2 linked regions of the Limnospira fusiformis SAG 85.79 genome follow. The protein of the gene in region 1 binds, or shares a complex with, the protein of each later gene. Links are inferred from orthologs where the notes say so. Each region holds a gene or a part of one and is shown on either strand. Other genes may lie near its edges.

Region 1 (7,845 bases):
AGACCATTCGGGAACCTGAGTAGCCATTTGTTGAATTTCAGTTGCACTCAGTAGTTCAGCCATATCAAAAATACACCAATTCTATTACATCTAAAAAAAACTATCCGCTCCCACGGATAACTCAAGCCTTGGATACTACCAGGACATCAGTCAGCGATATGAGAGCGGTCTAGCGGGTCTCTGTTGTTGGAACCTGACTGCCGGAAGGATCTCTCCAATCCAGCCAGACCATTTAGTAGGCTTTTCGGCTCCTAGCAATAGGAACCTAGGCCGAATTTTAGAGGTCAGCCCCGGCGCACAGCCGGCGTTCTCCAACACAGTGACCCATGCGTTTACTACTGTCACTCATGGGCATCACCTCCTGGATATCCGAAACTTACGAACCAGGATAACACAAAATTCTGAAAGTGCAAGCTCACCGCTGAGAGTTGGCTATTTTGTGATTAATAGGCGATCGCACTAGCTGGACCGAGATGCTGAAATCAGCCACCAGAGAAAACTTTAGTCCAATAATGGTTATAGTCCATCAGATCCCCCGTATCATTTTCCAGGAAATAGTGACCCACCCCAATCTGAGTAAAATCTGGATTAAGAATATTATCACGATGTCCCGGACTATCCATCCATCCCTCAACCACTAACTCCGGTGTAGTATGACCCGCAGCAATATTTTCGGCCAATGGCACTATCAATGTAAACCCTGTGGCCCTAATCCGGTCAGTTAAATTAGATCCATCAATTCCGGTGTGACTAAAAAAGTCTTGCCGTGCCATATTAGTGCTATGGGTACGCGCCGCCTGGGTGAGTAGGGGGTTCAGCCTTAGTGGTTGCAAATCTTCCCTAACTCGTTCTTGATTGACCAATTCCAGCACTTGCTGTTCAAAACGCAAGTTAGAACCAGTTTCACCTAAGTCTAGTTGAATATCAGCATGATTTGCTGCTCCTAGTTCCCCAATAAAGTCGCGAGTAGTGATTGATTCAACATCGACATTTTCCAGGGTTGCCACCGTCTGACCATCCAGTAAAATCAAGGTAGACGTATCGGATTGTTTAATCCGTAAATCAGCAATCGTGACCCCATCAGGAACCCGTAATTTATCGATACCAGGCTTAAAGTCGGTAATCAGATCTTGATTGACAGTCGATGATGGCAACAGAAACTGATTAGCACCACTCCCTCCGGTGAGAGTGTCTAAACCTCGATCGCCTGATAAAACGTTATTACCAGACCCGCCGACAATCCAATCATTGCCTACACCCCCATAGATAGTATCATTGCCAGACCCGCCATAAATGGTATCATTGCCCCGATTCCCAAATAACAGGTCATCACCAGAACCACCATTCAAGTAATCATCGTTTTGACCGCCATAAATCGTATCATTGCCGGAATTACCGATAATCGTATCATTCCCCTGATTTCCTAAGAGGATGCGTCCTTGTGCATCATTGACCAAATAATCATCACCCTGCAAAAGGGCGATCGCTTGTGGTAATCCCGGACTTGACAAGCGCGCAATTTGCTCATCTGGCAGTTCCGAGACGATCATGAAATCGTTAGCTGGACTAGCCATAGCAAAAGTCAACCCGTTTTGAGTGATGATATCGCAAAACATAATAACAGACCCTTTTTCTGACTATGATAAATCTTGGTTTTACCATCTTCTATGTTTATTCATTAAGAATTATGGATATCCGAATGTTATCCCAGGAGAATAATGATTCTGTAGTGTTGGGGATTGAATAATGCGATCGCGTTCGTCCCCAAATTTGACCATTCGGGGCAAGTTTGTGTTAGGATCTGGAAAATGTGCGGGTAAAACTCCCGTGGCATATCCTCCGGGGGTGAGAATATATAAAATTATTGGGGAGTTCGGGAGAAAAAATTGTTTTTGGTCGTCAGTCTAACTATTATCGTGCCAGGGTAAGAATTGCGCTATACAGGAATACTCTAGCCTCCATCAACAGACTTGATGGGTGGTATGGATCAACCCTCGCTGTCATATTTGTATGAGCCTACAGGTATAACGCCAATATGGAAGCGTGGGGGAAATGTCAAAATGAACTATTACGATCGCAACTTGAGAACATGATTAAATCATTTTTCCATTTGAGCCTGTTACTGGGAGTTATCAGTAGCCATTTGTTAATGAGTCCCATCCTCCCACCGAGGACCGTGGGAGCATCTCTGCTGGGAACCCAGGCGGCTGAAGCATTAACATTAGAGGAAATTCAGGAAAAATTACGGCCAGTCCCAGTATTTACCATTACCGACCCTACCGGTTCCCCCCTAGTGGCCACAGTTCCCGCTGGAGAAAATGGCAGCGGTACCGCTGCGGTAGCAGGGATATTTATTAGCCGTCAGGATGCTCTAAGATTTGTGGAAAATCTGAGAAACAATAACCCTGAATTGGCTAACTCCGTGGAGGTAACAGCAGTTTCTCTGGGGGAAGTCTATAAAATGAGCCAACAGAGTCGCAACCGTCCTGATGATATCCAATTTGCTTATGTTCCGGTGCAGCGAGAGGTAGAATCAGCCCGGGCGGTAATGCAGCAAAGTGGTCGATCGCCTAATGAGTTTAATGGCGTGCCTCTGTTTATGGCAAGAGGAGGCCCAGACAATGGTTATTTAACCATCCAGCGTGGCAATGACCAAGTGATTCCTATGTTCTTCTCTAAACAAGACTTAGAGGGGATGTTATCCCAATTTCAAGAACAGCAACCGGACTTAATATCTTCGGTTACTGTCCAGGTGGTTCCTCTGGAAGCGTTATTAGAAGCCTTCCGAACTGATGATAACCAATTTTTAGATCGGATCATCTTAGTTCCACCCCGGGAAACCTTGGAATTTTTGAGAAATAATTAGGGTTAGGGCAACTTGTGGGGGGGGATTGCTTGTCAACTTCCCCCCATATCATCAGCCTACAGCCTGTTCAGAAATCATCTGATCACCTCTTAAAGTCCCTCTCCCCCTATGGGAGCCAGGATTTAGGGTGAGGGCAATGTATTAAGCGGCTGGTGAACAAGCTGTAAGCAGGTTTTCAGGTGGTGCTAAATGGTGGAAACAGGGGAAAGTGACTATATATCTGGTGAGGAACTGCGACAGTGGCAAAAACAGGCTCAAAATGATGCGATCGCTGCCGAAGTTTCCGCCATAGAATTAGATATGTTTTTGGAAGCACTCACCGATCTGACTCGCCTAGACCTGAGATTAGACGACTTTGGCGATCGCCCATACATTAAACTAAATCAGCCCTGGTCAGCAATTGTCAAACTCTGGGAACGTCGCATCACGGAACGAGTCCCCCTACAGTATCTATTAGGTGTAGTTCACTGGCGAAATTTTACCCTCAAGGTGTCTCCTGCGGTTCTCATCCCCCGTCCAGAGACAGAGTTAATCATTGATATAGCCTATCATGCCGCGCCATCAGCCGGGTCAGGAAATTGGGTAGATATGGGAACAGGTAGTGGTGCGATCGCTTTGGGGTTAGCATCGGTATTCCCCGAAGCCATGATTCATGCTGTAGATTGCAGTTGGTCAGCTTTAGCGATCGCCCTGGAAAATGCCCAAAGTCTAGGTTATCAAAATCGGGTAAAATTTTACCAGGGGTCTTGGTGGGGTCCCCTCCATAGCCTGAAAGGGAAGGTCAGCGGCATGGTGGCAAATCCGCCCTATATTCCTAGCCAGGAGCTACCAAACCTACAACCAGAAGTAATCCTATATGAACCCCCTCTAGCACTCGATGGCGGCGAATCTGGCTTAGACTCCATTCATCATCTAGTACAAACAGCACCCCAATTTTTACAACCTGGGGGTATTTGGATCATAGAAATGATGGCAGGACAGGGAGAAGCGGTTACATCCATGTTAGAATCAGCAGGGTGTTATCGGGATCTTAAAATCCTCCCGGACCTGGCTGGTATTGATAGATTTGCGATCGCTTATCTACAATAAGATTTTATGTAGTTGCTTGGCACAGGGTTAAATGATCGGATCAGATTCAGACCGGGTTCCTAGCGTATCTGTGAGCGATCGCCATCATGGGGACGCTCTGAGTCATACTCATCCCCATGTCCATAGCGAGGAATCACTCAAACGTATTATCAATCGACTCTCGCGCATTGAAGGACATATTCGCGGTGTCAAAACTATGGTCCAAGAAAGTCGCCCCTGTCCCGATGTACTCGTGCAAATTGCCGCCGTTAGGGGGGCTCTCGATCGCGTCGCTAGAATTATCCTAGATGAACATTTAACCGAATGTATAGCCAGAGCAGCTAAAGAAGGTAATATAGACGTGGAAATTGAGGAACTAAAAGCCGCCTTAGACAGATTTCTCCCATGATTGTATCTAGCCAAAACCCTGTCAAAACTTCTCAAATTGCCTTAGCGATGGTCTGGTTGACCTTCGTGATTTATGCCTTTTTCTTAGCGCCGCCAGACCAGCCAGAAATTACTTTTAACTTGATTAAAAACCTGAGTGTAGGGAATTGGGAGGGGATTAATCCCCTGATTATATCCCTATTTAATATCATGGGAATTTGGCCGTTAATTTACTGCTGTGTAATTTTTGCCGATGGTCAAGGTCAAAAAATCCCGGCGTGGCTTTTTGCGATCGCATCTTTTGCCGTGGGTGCCTTCGCCATTTTACCCTATTTGGTGTGGCGCAAACCTAACCCCGAATTTTCTGGAGTTCCCAATCTCTTCATCCGCATTTGGGACAGCAAATTCACAGCCATAGTGCTAATGGTAGGAGCGATCGTTCTAGTCTTTTATGGTATCACTCAGGGAGATTGGCGTGACTTTATCTATCAATGGCAAAATAGCCGTTTTATTCACGTGATGAGCCTGGATTTCTGTTTATTATCAGTATTATTTCCCGCCTTATTAGGAGATGATATCGCGCGGCGCGGCAACCAGGCTCCGACTTGGTTATGGTTGGTGACACTCATTCCCCTATTCGGACCTCTGTTATATCTCTGTGTGCGTTCCCCCCTGTGCGATCGGGCTTGAGTCAGCTATCCATAATTTTCATCAAAGCCTCCTGTCAACCCCTGGGAAAAACCGCAATAATCCCCAGCCGGGAGTGTTAATGACCCTAAAATATCAGTAATTTATCTCATCCTCAACCCAAGGGTCAGGCGAAAATTTACCTCTAAACCTGGTAAAATCTCCTCATCGAATTGCCCGGTAGTACCATGAACAAAATATTATTGAAAACTAGCGCATCTCTACCCCTGCTATTATTATTTGTACTTATCAATGGTTGTTCAGCAGAACCTCAAGCCATTGGTCGCCCACCTGTCCCCGTCAAGATAGAAAACGTAGATACCACCGATGTTCAATCCAGCAGCGAATATAATGCCAGAGTTGAAGGTATCGAAAACTCTATCATCAGACCGCGAGTTAGTGGATTAGTAAAAGAAGTATATGTGCGCTTAGGTGATCAGGTAACTGTAGGAGATCCGATAATTCAAATTGATGGTTCCCAACAGTTAGCCAACTTTGAAGGTACGATCGCCACAGTACAAGCCAGACAGGCTCAATTAAGTGGTGCCGAAGCCGAATTAGAAGCCCTCCGAGCCAACTTAACCAGAACCAGAGCCGAACTATCATTTCAATCTCAAGGAGCCAATTTACAGCGTTCCGAGCGGGAGTTAGAGGCTCAGATTGAAGAACAGGAAAGACTAGAATTTGAACTACAAAACGCCCAAGACAACCTAGAAGGATCCCGTCGCGAATTAGATAGACGCGAAGCAGTGCGACAACAGCGACAGGCTACCTACGAGCGCTACGAGAGATTATGGCAGGAAGGCGTAGTTTCCAGCGAGCTATATGATGAAAAACTGCGGGACAGACAAACCAGCGAGGCTGAGGTAGCTAACCAAGAACAACAAGTTCTCGCCGCCACCGCTAGAGTCCAATCTGCTCGGATGAATTTATCTCGTCAAGGGCGCACCATTGAAGCAGCTAGGGCGAGTGTGGAAAGTTCCCGCCGAGATCTAGAACGCCAAATTGCTACCCTAGAGGCTCAAATAGCCAGCCAGGAGAAAGCTATTGAAGCCCAGCAAGCACAGATAGCCCTCATAGGTAGAGAAATCCAAGGGGCTAGGTCTGGGGCTGTCGCTCAACAAGTACAGTTAGATTACTATAGTGTCGTCGCTCCTATTTCCGGCATTGTCAGTAATGTGCCGATTAAAGCGGGAGATTTGGTCGATAGCCAAACCACCGTTACCACTATCCGACAAAACCAGAACCTAGAGGTTAATATCAATATCCCCATTTCCCTATTACCTCAGTTGAGGGTGGGGATACCTGTACAACTGATAAGCCAAGAAACTGGGGAAGTCATTGGCACCACCAGCATATCCTATATTGCTCCTGACGCCGGAAGTGGGACTCAGACTATTTTGGCTAAAGCCATTTACCCTAACACTAATAATGAACTCCGCACCGATCAAGTAGTCCGAGCTAGGGTAATTTGGCAACAGGAAACTGGGGTGACAGTTCCCACTAATGCCGTCACCCGCATTGGCGCACAGAGTTTTGTGTTTTTAGCACAACAACAAGCTACCCCCTCCGGGGAAACCATTTTAGTCGCTAGACAAGCTCCGGTAACACTGGGAAGCATTCAAGGACAGAGTTTTGAGGTGCTTTCTGGGGTGCAAGCAGGCGATCGCGTTATTACCGAAGGCATACTACAATTGCGAGATGGAACCCCGATACTAGATACCACCCGCCAATAACTAAGCCCTAAAATTGCCATAATCGGGTATTATCAACTTTCATATAGGGGAGAGTTGCTTTGGTTTCTGGCTGATAACATTGATAATCAGGCTACTTTCCCCCCCTCGCTCTAAATTAAGTTCCTTATCTCGATCGCTATGCTTAACCACCTATATTTGATTGTCTATGCTGTTATTTGTTAGCACCTTCATCAAGCGCCCCGTTCTCACTACAGTTTGCTCCATTCTCATTGTATTGGTAGGGGTGATATCTATTCCCCTGCTACCTATTTCTCAACTACCACAACTGGCTAACACTCAAATCAACGTAACTGCAGTCAATATTGGTGCTGATGCCGAAACCACAGAAACCACTGTGACTAGCATCTTAGAGCGGGAAATCAACGGCGTTGATAACATGAGATATATCTCATCAAACACCGCTAATAATGGGGTTTCTAATGTCTCTGTAGCCTTCCCTGTCAACGTTGATCGAGATATTGCCCAGGTTAACGTTAACAATAGAGTATCTCAGGCAGCATCAAGTTTACCTGATGTCGTTCAACAGGTCGGTATCACCGTAGAAGCATCTTCACCCAGTATCCTGTTGGTACTGGGATTTTATTCAGATACTGATCAAAATAACCAGCCTATTTATGACGATGTTTTTATCAGTAACTTCCTAGATTTAAATGTTCTTGATGAAATTACCCGCGCTCCTGGCGTGGGGAGTGTAACCATTTTGGGGGAACGTAGATATGCCATGCGTATTTGGCTAAATCCCCAAAAAATCGCAGCTAGGGGATTAGTTGCTCAAGATGTAGTCGCCGCCTTACGACAGCAAAATATTCAGGTCGGCGCTGGTAAAATTGGTCAGGCTCCCACCCCCCCGGAGCAAAGATTTGAGATCCCCTTGCGCGCTCAGGGTCGCCTTCGAGATGTCTCCGAATTTGAGCAATTGGTGGTTGGTGTCGGAAACGATGGCACTCTGATTAAAATTACAGATGTGGGTCGGGTAGAGTTAGGCGCACAGGACTATAACCTTGACGCAACCTATAACAATCAAGCCGCCGTGGGGATGGCTGTTTACCAAAGACCCGGTAGTAATGCCTTGGAAACAGC
Region 2 (5,353 bases), 640 kb from region 1 along the record:
TGGTAGGAGAGACATTCCCTTTGGGTGAGGGAGTCTTCAACCAGTAAGACAGTATTCATGACACGAGGGGTCTAGTTTAATAAAAATGGTGCGCTACCTACCTCTACCCTGAATTCCCTATTTAAGAGTTGATCCATGAGTGGTGGTGTAACGCACCCAACTTCTCCGAATACCTATAGTTTACCCAGTTTAGTTCCCTTTACGATCGCTCTTTTACCAATTCCAGCACAGTTGTATCTGATCAATACCAGGTCCACCAGGGAAGCGTAATATTAAATTATGTCGCTTTTCACGCTTTTTTCACAGTTGCCTGAAATAGTAAATAGCTGATGAGGCGAAAACGCTATTATACCATGAAAACTGTGGTTTGAGGTGATTATATGATTAATTTATTGGCTGATTTAGATAGCCGAATTGAGTATTACTAATACTTTCCCAAGAATCCCCCAAAACCATAGGGATCAATTATAATAGGTGTTAATGGCTCATTAAACTATCAAGTGAGGCAACGACATGAAAACACTGAAACTGGAAATTCATAAAGTTTCACCCTGTTTGTTTCAATTACTGCGGGACTATTCGCCTAGGCTGCTGGTGGATGGAATTTTGTTTACAATTGATGGCGATAGTTACGACACACTAATGGTTGCTGACAAAATTAGCAGTTTAGTTGCACCCCCTTGGAGTCTAAAAGAAGTGTAGGATGCCAATGCGATCGCCACCATAGGTAAAAATCACTACAACAGACCCAATTTAACATAACTTAACCTCAGTTGTACTCAAGCGAGGAAACCTGACAGAGCGATCGCATAATTTCAACCCCACCCAATTAATAAACACCCGAAAGCCGAGTTTGATATCCCCCTAAATTGGTCTAGGGGGAATTACAGATTTATAAAACTATCTACCCTTAGCCGCTGCCTTTTTCTGAGCCGCCTTAGCCGCCTTAGCTGCTTTTTTCGCGGCTTTTTCGGCTGCTAACTTAGCTTGTCGTTCCTGTTCTTTTTCCTCAGCCAACTTGTCCAAATAATAGTGATAATCTCCCAGATAAACCCGAAACTCACCATCACGAATTTCCACAATTTTATTGGCCACCTGAGAAATAAAGTAACGGTCATGGGATACCAGCAGAACCGTTCCCTCATACTCCTGTAAAGCTGATTCCATCATTTCCTTAGCCGGAATATCCAAGTGATTAGTTGGTTCATCCAAAATCAACAAATTCACAGGTTGGAGCAACATTTTAGCCAAAGCCAGCCGCGCCTTTTCTCCACCACTCAAAGAACCCACTTTTTTAAAGACAGTTTCACCACTAAATAAAAACCGACCGAGGAGGGTGCGAACTTCCTCATTTTTCCAGTCGGGAACTTCATCATGGATAGTTTCCATAACTGTTTTGGTCAAGTCTAAGGCTTCGGCTTGATTTTGTTCAAAGTAACCCGGAATCACATTATGTTTTCCTAGAGATACACTTCCTTCGCTGGGGGTTTCCAGCCCCATAATCATCCGAAGCAAGGTAGATTTACCGCAACCATTAGGACCCAAAAAAGCTACGCGATCGCCTCTTTCAATTAGCAGTTCTGCCCCCAAAAACAGGATTTTCTCATCATAGGTATGCACCAAATCTTGAATTTTAACCACATCCCGGCCACTACGGGGAGCCTCTGGAAAGTGGAATTTCAGCGTTTTTAAAGAAGCTGTAGGAGCCTCAATTTTCTCAATTTTATCTAACTGTTTTTCGCGGCTTTTTGCTTGGGTACTACGGGTGGCACTCGCCCTAAATCTTTCGACAAATTCCTGTTGTTTTTCGAGTTCCTTCTGCTGACGTTCATAGGCGCTTAATTGAGCAGCCTCAGCTTCCGCCTTTTGTAGCAAATAGGCGGAATAGTTACCCAAATAAGTCCGAGAAACTCCCCGTTCGGTTTCGACAATTTGAGTACAGAGACGGTCTAAAAACTCGCGGTCATGGGAAACAATTACCATGGGGGTAGTTAAACCCTTCAGGTAAATTTCTAGCCATTCTATCGTTTCTAGGTCGAGGTGGTTTGTCGGTTCGTCCAGTAGTAATAAATCTGGTTCTTGCAGAAGAATTTTACCTAAACTCATACGCATTTGCCAGCCACCACTAAAGGCGCTAACTAAGCGATCGCCATCTTCCGAGTCAAACCCCATTTCTGGTAAAATCTTCTCAATTTTAGCTTCTAAGCCGTAGCCATCAAGGGATTCAAATTTCCGTTGGAGTTTATCCAATTTATGGATTAATTCATCCAGGCGATCCGGATCAGCCGTTTCCATTTCTCGCTGAACTTCACCATAAGCTGCATGGGTAGCGTTAGCCTCATTAAAAACCCTCCAAAACTCCTCTCGGACGGTGCGCGCCGGATCAACTTCAAATTCCTGGGTTAAATAGGCGATATGTAGACTTGATGGCTTAATAACTTCCCCGGATGTGGGTTCAACTTCTCCGGCTATAATTTTAAGTTGGGTAGACTTTCCCGCCCCATTTACCCCCACTAAACCAATGCGATCGCCCGGTTTAACTTCCCAGTTAATATCTTTAAGAATAGTACCTGTGGGATAGATTTTGCTAATATGTTCTAGTCGCAGCATCAACAGTCTCCTAGGACGAAAATATGTTCAAGGGTGGGGTCAGGAAATCGTGTAAGGATAGGTTCGACCGTAGATCCATTTCCTGGAAAGATATGGCATCACCCCCCTACACTGTCATCAAAGCCAAAAATTACATACCCGCATTGGATCTTAACAAAAATCAACCATTTCTGGAGTCATGGCTAAACGTGATCAAATTAGGCCTTGGTTGTTTATGGATTTTCTGCACCTTGTCGCTGCTGGTAAACTGCTTTAGCATCTTTAATGGTAGCCTCAAACACTGTGGGGTCCCACGGTTTAGTAATACACTGAAACAATTGCGCCGCCTCTAAATTTTCGCCGGATGCTTCTAGGGTTTCTGGGGAGTATCCACTCAGCAAAATCCGAATTGTGTCGGGAAAACGGGCCACAGTTTTACTGAGGAACTCAAGTCCGGTCATTTCTGGCATACTCTGATCGGAAATTATGATCGCCATTTCCCCTTCAGTTTCCAGTAATTGTAAAGCCGCCGTTGGGCTATCTACTCGAAACACCTGAAATTCGCGGCGAAATATCCGATACAGCAAATCGAGGTTATCGGGTTCGTCATCAACTACCATCAGTTTGAGTTTATTTTTAGCCATTTCTCAACATCAGACTGCACTGTTTGCTATCTCGGAAGTAATGGTGCTGTTTTTCCACTCAACTCTGCTTCCCGTAACACGATCGCAGAACCCCCCAACTAGAAACCGGGTTTCTTGGTTAAATCTTTGATCAGAAACGAAAAACTCTCACATCAACCCGGTTTCTTTCCCCAATCATAAAATAGCGATCGCCATTATTATACAGATGCAGGAGCAGTTGATTCTGCTAATTGTGCCAATCGTTCCTGTTGATCTTGAATGATACACGCTTGGATCAAATCTCCTATTCCCCCTTCTAATACTGGGGCTAACGAGAAATTATGACCCAGACGATGGTCTGTCACCCGATTATCCTTATAGTTATAGGTGCGGATTTTTTCCGACCTTGAACCTGTCCCCACCTGCGATCGCCGCATGGAAGTCACAGCATCCTGTTGTTCCCGCAGTTTAGCTTCGTATAACTTAGCCCGCAAAATCTGCATAGCCCGTTCCCGGTTTTTTAGCTGACTGCGTTCTTCCGTACAGAATACCCGAATACCCGTCGGTTTGTGGAACAAATCAACTGCCGTTTCCACCTTGTTTACGTTCTGACCACCTGCACCTCCGGATCTAGCCGTAGTCATCTCAATATCTTTCGGGTCTATTTGCACTTCCACATCATCAACTTCTGGCATAATTGCCACCGTTGCTGTGGAAGTATGAACCCTCCCACCTGCTTCCGTTACAGGAACTCGTTGGACTCGATGAACTCCCGCTTCAAATTTAAGCTGACTATAAACGCGCGCGCCTTGAATTTCCAGAATCGCCTCTTTAAATCCCCCCATATCAGCCAGGGACTCACTCAGTAGCCTTACCCGCCAACCTTTAGTTTCAGCATAGCGGGAATACATCCGCACCAAATCCCCCGCCCAAATACTCGCTTCATCGCCGCCAGTACCTGCCCTAATCTCTAACATGATATTTTTATCATCATTAGGATCTTGGGGTAGCAGGAGAATTTTCAGGCGTGTTTCCAACTCTTGCAACTTCGTGGTTAGTTCTTCTACCTCCAAAGCTGCCATTTCTTTCATTTCCTTGAGTTCAGGATCATTCCCCGTCTCTCGGAGGATTTGTTTGGCCCCGGCTAACTCCGTCTGAGTTGTTTTCCAATCTTGATAGGCATTAACCACATCTTCCAGGGAAGACCGAGTTTTGGCTACCCGTTGAAATTCATCAGGATCTGTCGCAATTTCAGGATCTGCTAATCGTAAAGTTAACTCCTGAAAGGTTTGCTCAACGGATTTGAGTTTATCTAGTAAATAAGTTTCTGCCATGGCGGTTCGGTTGCCTCTTGTTAGTAGTCGGTTGTCGAAGCATAATTTAGCTTAAATTGTCTTTGTCTCCGTCTTGAACCCCGGGTATAAAGATATCTTAAATATCGGAATTTTGCAGCTTTTTACCATCAAAATTATCGGTAAATGTGGGTGATTTACATCATTAAATATTCGATAATTAGGCGTTGGCATTACCTCCATCACCATCATTAACCCTTACTTAATGGTGGTTTACAACTTATTTTACACTGCTAAATATTAGGGATAAACCGGAAACCAAAAATCGGTCGGTTGCCAGTAGTCAGACGCTACGGACAACAGACGACAAACAATCGACAACCCGGCTATTTTTTCGATTGATCCGCTTCCGTTCCTGTGGCTTGACTCTCATCAATCATGCCATACTTACGCAGGAAGCGTTCAACTCGTCCTTCTGTGTCAATAATCTTTTGAGTTCCAGTATAGAATGGGTGGATTCCAGACCAGATATCAACGTGCAGTGATGGCTGTGTGCAACCAACTTTCATAACGACTTCGCCGTTACAGATTACTTCAGCTTCTGGATACCATTCGGGATGAATATCAGGTTTAGGCATGGTTTAAGCTACCAAGTCAAAATCAACAAATTTTACTTTCTTTCTATTATAGCCATAATTGGCTCGCGACAGGCTGAGTCACAAAACCTAATAAATTGAGATTCTGCACCCACCTGGGGATGGGCAATATTACCACCCCCTGTCTAGGATAGTTTACACGATCGCGCTTGAGTCTGGATTGATAGCCAAAACTCTCTAGCGTTTCGAGTAT

Evidence for each region. The genes of interacting proteins can lie anywhere in the genome.
Region 2: the proteins of prmC (region 1) and prfA are in contact, whole or in part, in a crystal structure (PDB 2B3T), measured with the Escherichia coli proteins. The link is inferred for Limnospira fusiformis SAG 85.79 from one-to-one orthologs.

What each region holds. Positions count from the first base shown.
Region 1 is NZ_CP051185.1:3,984,989-3,992,833, forward strand. The notes cover bases 2,136-5,005. They hold prmC (peptide chain release factor N(5)-glutamine methyltransferase), read left to right. Parts: upstream 2,136-3,055; coding sequence 3,056-3,955; downstream 3,956-5,005. Other genes in these bases: HFV01_RS18735 (Tic22 family protein), read left to right, coding at 2,136-2,866; HFV01_RS18745 (metal-sensing transcriptional repressor), read left to right, coding at 3,987-4,343; HFV01_RS18750 (hypothetical protein), read left to right, coding at 4,340-5,005. Outside these bases: HFV01_RS18725 (4a-hydroxytetrahydrobiopterin dehydratase), read right to left, coding at 1-63; HFV01_RS18730 (CAP domain-containing protein), read right to left, coding at 483-1,574; more of HFV01_RS18735, read left to right, coding at 2,036-2,135; more of HFV01_RS18750, read left to right, coding at 5,006-5,011; HFV01_RS18755 (efflux RND transporter periplasmic adaptor subunit), read left to right, coding at 5,197-6,744; HFV01_RS18760 (efflux RND transporter permease subunit), read left to right, coding at 6,911-7,845. UniProt on the Escherichia coli protein: Methylates the class 1 translation termination release factors RF1/PrfA and RF2/PrfB on the glutamine residue of the universally conserved GGQ motif, i.e. on 'Gln-235' in RF1 and on 'Gln-252' in RF2.
Region 2 is NZ_CP051185.1:4,622,249-4,627,601, forward strand. The notes cover bases 2,489-5,353. They hold prfA (peptide chain release factor 1), read right to left. Parts: upstream 4,547-5,353; coding sequence 3,431-4,546; downstream 2,489-3,430. Other genes in these bases: HFV01_RS21835 (ABC-F family ATP-binding cassette domain-containing protein), read right to left, coding at 2,489-2,610; HFV01_RS21840 (response regulator), read right to left, coding at 2,823-3,233; rpmE (50S ribosomal protein L31), read right to left, coding at 4,891-5,142; rpsI (30S ribosomal protein S9), read right to left, coding at 5,338-5,353. Outside these bases: HFV01_RS21825 (response regulator), read right to left, coding at 1-59; HFV01_RS21830 (hypothetical protein), read left to right, coding at 514-702; more of HFV01_RS21835, read right to left, coding at 901-2,488. UniProt on the Escherichia coli protein: Peptide chain release factor 1 directs the termination of translation in response to the peptide chain termination codons UAG and UAA.